DNA from 2 places in the Paenibacillus sp. FSL H7-0918 genome. Region 1 is predicted to be linked to the other one. Evidence: riboswitches for the same ligand, from Rfam matches in the RefSeq annotation. Region 1 holds a riboswitch; the other holds the start of a gene.

Region 1 (3,176 bases):
TAGCAAGATGATCAATATTGGATTTAATCGGGAAACGATCCCTTCAACGATGAAGCTGGCTGAATCTTATGATTATATTTATGCAGCGGTGGGCTGGCATCCACAGGATGCGATTGATATGAAAGAGGGGGACCTCGATTGGATCGCCTCTCTTTGCAGCCATGAGAAAGTGGTGGCCATCGGAGAGATTGGGTTGGATTATTATTGGGATACCTCTCCCAAGGATGTGCAGCAGGAGGTCTTCCGCAAACAAATTGGACTAGCCCGTGAACTAAAAATGCCAATCTGTATACATGACCGTGATGCCCATGAAGATGTCGTACGGATTTTACGGGAGGAAAAAGCAAATGAAATTGGTGGCGTGATGCATTCTTTCTCAGGCAGCTGGGAAACCGCAAAAATGTGTCTAGACCTAGGATTTCATTTGTCATTTGGAGGACCGATCACGTTCAAAAATGCCAGAGTGCCTAAAGAGGTGCTTGCACAGACGCCATTGGACAGATTATTGATCGAAACAGACGCTCCATATTTGACTCCACACCCCTTCCGAGGCAAGCGAAATGAGAGTGCTCATGTGAAGTTAGTAGCAGAGGCTGCGGCTGAAATTAAAGGGTTAACATGGGAAGAATTGGCTAAAATTACGTATGCGAACGCACTGGAACGATTTGGGATTGTCTGAAAACAGGAGTAAAACGGGTGAAAAATAGAGAATGGCCGATATATTAAACTTTTTTAATATAAAAACGGCTGATTATTACAATATTTTAACCATATATTTGCGTAAACGTGGTTGAATCGTCCTTTACAACATGCATCAAAACAGGATATCATCTTTTCAGTGATGTGAGCTGTTGTTATTGTGACAGCCATTGATTCATGGATCGTCTCGCTGAGTCTCCGTATGGAGAACGGGGGAACCAATATTGAACTGCCGCATGCCTGTATCTTGAATACGACTAGGAATTGCCGCAGAACAATATTTGATTTCTTCACGTGGTCTTTGGGGTGAATTTAAGGGCAACCGCCGTGAGCGGGTGACCTGAAATAGGGCGTCTCTCTTTCGTCCGAACCCGACAGCTAACCCCGTAAGCGCAAGTAAGAGAGGCAACCTCGTGCACAAACATTCCCGCGTATTCTGACATCGGAGAAGCCACGAAAGAGTCCTCAAGAGAACTCTTTTTAGGCTTCTTTATTTTTGAATAAACTGAATGTTGCCCGCATACTGTTATATAACAGGTGTGGGAGTAGCTGTGCCGAGCAGGCGATCCATGAGCAGGAGACGCTAAGTTAATACGTGCGTATCCTGTGACAATCTCAAATAGTTTCGTCAAAGAAATTCAGTCCTCATGATATACAAATTGACGACGAGGCTATGTAAGGAGGATGGAGAGAATGGGCTTATTCCAACCAGAGGTATCCCATGATTCGCAGTCATCCAGCAGGTCTTTCGCATTACGGTGGGAGCAAGTAAATACTCGCGTACTTTTACTTGCAGGTGTGATTTCAATCGCAATCGCGCTGTTAATTCTGCTGTACGTACACGGTCAAAGTAATAAACAATTAGTTTTAGTAATAGACGGGCAAACACAGACACTTGAAACGCGAGAAGCACTTCTTGGTGATGTGTTGGAGAAAGAGCAAATTTCGCTGCAGCCGCATGATGAATTATCTTTAGGTCTGAGTGATGAAATAAAAGACGGTGACCGTGTCGTTATCAATCGTGCGCAGAAATTTAGCCTTACTGCGGACGGAGCAACAAAAACGTTATATACGACCGAAGACACTATCGGTCAAGCGATTGACAAACTGGGTATCAACCTAGAAGGCTATGATAAGATTTTTCCTTCGTTAGACACCACCATCTCTGCTGACATGGAGATTAAGATCGTTCGTATCAACAAGCAAACGGTACAGCGAACAACTAACTTACCTTTCCGTGTTATTAAGACAGCAGATCCCTCCCTTACTGTGGGAACAGTTAGAGTGGCACAGGCAGGCAAACCAGGCGTCATGGTTCAGCATATTGAAAAGATCTATCAAGACGGAGAACTGGCCTCTATGCGCATGATCGGCAAGGAAGTACAAACGGTAACAAAAGATAAGATCATTGCCGTTGGTACTAAAGCACTTCCTAAGCCTACTGTAGTTGCTAAAGCTACAACAACTTCCAAATCAAGCACTACCTCCAAAACGACTAAAGTTAGCGCTAAGACTAAGAACGTCACAAGCAAGGCTGGCGTAGACTTTGAGTACAAGAAGATGATTAAGAACGTCTCCATGACAGCTTATTCGTCAGAAGAGCCAGGGATAGGTACTAAAACTGCCTCCGGAACACGCGTAACGGAAGGTCGTACAATTGCAGTAGATCCGAATGTAATTCCTATTGGCTGGTGGGTTTATATCGATGGGCTTGGATTCCGCCGTGCAGAGGATACTGGCGGTGCCATTAAAGGCAATAAAGTGGATGTCTATTATGATTCCCTGAGCCATGCTCGTAATTTCGGCCGTAAATCACGTACCGTTTATGTGATTGGACCTGTGAAACCAGAGCTTAACTAGAACTGAAGCTTTTGCAAAAAATCCTTTGATAAGCTATAGTGATGATAACCGTTAAGGAACGCTGGATGATCATTTCGTTGATCGCAGAGCAACCGCTCATCACTTATACATTCTTTAACCAAAAGAAGAGGAGCGAATCCTCTTCTTTTTGCTTTTTTTGGAAGGAGTCAAGAAATATGATTAAGGAATTAATCGTCGTTGAAGGCAAAAGCGATACCGTAGCCATTAAGCGTGCTGTAGAAGCGGATACCATTGAGACAGGCGGCTCTGCTGTAAACCGGACTGTAATTGCTAAGATCGCGCTTGCTATGGAACGTAGAGGGGTTATTATTCTTACGGACCCGGACCATGCTGGGGAGCGAATTCGTAAAATCGTTTCAGCGAAGGTGCCGGGCTGCAAGCATGCTTTTATTCCAGAGAAGGACGCAACTCGAAAAGGGGATATCGGTGTAGAGAATGCATCGCCAGAGGCGATTCGTCATGCGCTGCGTAATGTACATACCTCTTTTGAAGGAGCACCTGCTTTGATTGGTATTGATGATCTTATGGCCGCTGGAATGCTTGTACACCCTCGGGCTGCTGAAAGACGTATGGCACTTGGTAATTTGCTTGGAATC
Region 2 (3,176 bases), on a different contig from region 1:
CGTTCGTTGATGAAGTAGCCACGATTTCAGAAGCCTTCGATCATCATCCACATATTACGATTGATTATAAAACAGTTACCCTGCGACTTGAATCTAATGAAGAAGATGGGATTACGGCTCTAGATCTTCGAGCGGCGCATGAATTTAATGAAGCCTTTGAAAAAAATCATTAGTTTAGCCAAAATCATAAAATAAACGCCCGTGCATAGATAGTCACCTATCTCATACACGGGCGTTTTTAGTTGCTTGATGGGTTACTTTTTCTCTGAGAGCCAGAGTGCGACGTTGGCGATCTCTTCAGGGGCTAGCTTCTCTTTAAAGGAAGGCATTTGACCACGTCCTTTGGTGACGATGCTGTAGATTTCCTCAGCGTCATGCTGGCCGCCTTCATTCTGAAGACTTGGTCCAACTCCACCTTGAAGCTGATCGCCGTGACAGGTGATACAGCTGGCTTTCACGGTTGCTTCTGCCTTTGCTGCGTCCAGTTGAACTACCGGCATCGTGGGCTTATTTTCTTCCGCTACCTCTTCTTTACCCGGAAGTGTAAACATGAGTACTACCGCAAAGGCACAGGCGGCAAAAAACAAACCGCTCATGATCCATTTCTGCATCCCAATTCGTCCCTTCTATGTAAGCTGCTCCCTACATTATAGCTTATGGTGAAGCGTTATCATAGGGTTTGTGACAAAAAAATGAACGAGAATACAATCATTCTTATGAAATATCTGGTATTTAATATCATTTGTCATAGACCATGCAATAAAAAGGTTTGTCTCCTGTAGGTGTGCGGCGTTCATACGTATCTGTAATCGTAAATCCACATTTTTGATAAGTTCGAATGGCGCGTTGGTTCCAGGTCAGGACTTCTAGATCTATCTCTCGATCAGGATAACGACTCAAGGCTGTCTGGACGATGGCATCTACGAATAGTTTGCCTAAACCATGGCCGCATAGATCGGGGCGCATCCCAACTCCTAAACGGACGACTCCTTCCATCGGGAACAACTGTGCGAATCCGCACAAAACCTCTTGTTCATTTAATATGGAGATATATTGTTCCTCCCGGAGCTGCGGATCACCAAACTCGATGCCAAGAGCCTGCATCTGCTCCCACGGCATCCAGCCATAAATATTATATGGGGGCGTATAGCTCCACTTACAAATAGCTTCTCCGTGAATTGCCTCCATAGGAACAACATGAAAAGTTACCGAGGGATTTATCATAAAGTCAACGATCTCCTTTCACGAGGACATTGCTATATTACTAATTATATACAAAATGGGGGAGGTTCGACTCAGAAACTTTATATGAGAGGAATGTTTTACAAATTATGAGAGGGGTAAATAAGTAATAAGACAAAAAAACAAGCTCTCCTCCAAGAGTTACCTTGGAAAAGAGCCTATGTACGTTACTTATTGCACATCATCATTGTCTTCCGATTCAGCAGCAACCGATTGATAAGCGTCTGTGCTCATAATGCGCTTGGCACCAACGTAGCGTTTCACGTAGTAGCTATCACTCAGAGAGCTAATCGTAACACCGCGTGAGGTAGAAGCGTGTGCGAACTTACCTTCACCGACATAAATGCCGACATGTGAGACACCTTTGCCACTTGTATTGAAGAATACAAGATCTCCGGCTCTTATATCATCACGGGAGATTGCTGTGCCCATTTGATATTGGGAACCTGATTGGTGTGGAAGGTTAATGCCAATCTTATCAAACACATACATTGTAAATCCGGAGCAATCAAATCCGTTAGTGGATATACCGCCGGATACGTATTTAGTACCGATGGCCTTGTCAATCACTTTATCCATTTTGGAATCTGCGAAAGCGCTTCCTGCTCCGATGGTGAGGATGATGGAAAAGCTTAGTACTGCTGCTGCTAACTTCTTCTTCAAAAGTGTATACCCCTTCCAAATGCCTACGAGGTTAGCTTAAGGGTTCGGTTGAAGGTCCCCTATGACCCCTCTATATAATGGAGGTCAATTCACCCAAAGTTGGTTCCCCCGTTTTCCTAATAGTTAGGAAACTCGGCTCATACTGTTGATTAGGATTAGCTTGTAATCAATACATGACAAAACCTTTGTAAATAACAACTTAATGATTACAAAAATGTTACTAAAATCTCACTGCGCTAATTGTAACAAACAGAAAGCCGCTTGGCAATCGTTTTTAACATATTAATGCAGAAAAATTGGCATTTTTACGGTAGAAAGGCATATGTAAGCGTTAATAATGACCTAATTTTTAATATAATTGCAATTTTTATCAAATAAACGTGTTTCAATTGGGCTCTATTAGTGTAAAAATATATTATGGAAAAAAGAAAAACCCGAATTTGATTACGGGAATAATCAGATTCAGGTTCATATAGTTGTAATTATGAGGTTATAGTTGTGAGGAAGGTTTCAATCGAAGGCTACAGCTTGATAAGCTGAAGTACTCATTACTCTTTTAGCGCCAACATAACGATTGGCCCAGTAGGCCTGACTGAGTGAAGTGATGGTCACTCCACGCGAAGAGGACGATTGTGCGAATTTTCCGTTTCCAACATAAATGCCGACATGGGATACTCCATTGCCAAGTGTGTTAAAGAACACTAGATCACCAGAACGCAGATTGCTTTTGGATACAGCAGTTCCAACGCTATATTGAGCTTTTGATGTACGAGGTAAAGTAAGACCCACATTCTTGAATACATATTTTGTAAATCCAGAGCAATCAAATCCGGCAGTGCTTGTACCTCCGGTTTTATAGGCAACTCCAATAGTCTTTGAGATTACAGTGTCCATCTTAGAGTCGGCAAAGGCGCTTCCTCCACCAATAGATAATGCCATTACAAGTCCTAGCGCCGCAGCGACGCATTTTTTTCTTAAATTATGTCTTTTCAAAAGATGTACTCCTTCCAAGGCCTGCGAGGTTAGCTTAAGGGTTCGGTAGAAGATTCCCTATGATCCCTGTAAAGCGAGATCAATTCACCCAAAATATGGTTCCCCCACTTCCCGGTGCAAAGGAATTAGGCGTGTTAAGCACCAAGAGAATGACGTTTCGACAGTTACACTTACGATAAATACATTTAGTTATGTAGGAATCGTTTCAATTGATTACAAAATTGTTACTAATAGCACAGGACTTATTGTAACAGAGCTTTTATGATTTTGCAAATACT

Evidence for each region. A riboswitch is a leader RNA that binds a small molecule or an ion and turns the genes downstream of it on or off. The one in region 1 is predicted to bind cyclic di-AMP.
Region 2: linked by a shared signal. The riboswitch ahead of MHI15_RS27515 (C40 family peptidase) and the one ahead of MHI15_RS14080 (3D domain-containing protein) in region 1 are both predicted to bind cyclic di-AMP.

Annotation. Positions count from the first base shown of each region.
Region 1 is NZ_JBBOWJ010000001.1:3,121,310-3,124,485, forward strand. Features, by position in the region: gene MHI15_RS14075 (TatD family hydrolase) at 1-679, shown strand, start outside; cyclic di-AMP (ydaO/yuaA leader) riboswitch at 878-1,107, shown strand; gene MHI15_RS14080 (3D domain-containing protein) at 1,393-2,559, shown strand; gene rnmV (ribonuclease M5) at 2,736-3,176, shown strand, end outside.
Region 2 is NZ_JBBOWJ010000005.1:15,428-18,603, forward strand. Features, by position in the region: gene MHI15_RS27500 (4a-hydroxytetrahydrobiopterin dehydratase) at 1-173, shown strand, start outside; gene MHI15_RS27505 (c-type cytochrome) at 255-611, opposite strand; gene MHI15_RS27510 (GNAT family N-acetyltransferase) at 739-1,224, opposite strand; gene MHI15_RS27515 (C40 family peptidase) at 1,414-1,905, opposite strand; cyclic di-AMP (ydaO/yuaA leader) riboswitch at 1,911-2,053, opposite strand; gene MHI15_RS27520 (C40 family peptidase) at 2,416-2,844, opposite strand; cyclic di-AMP (ydaO/yuaA leader) riboswitch at 2,902-3,040, opposite strand.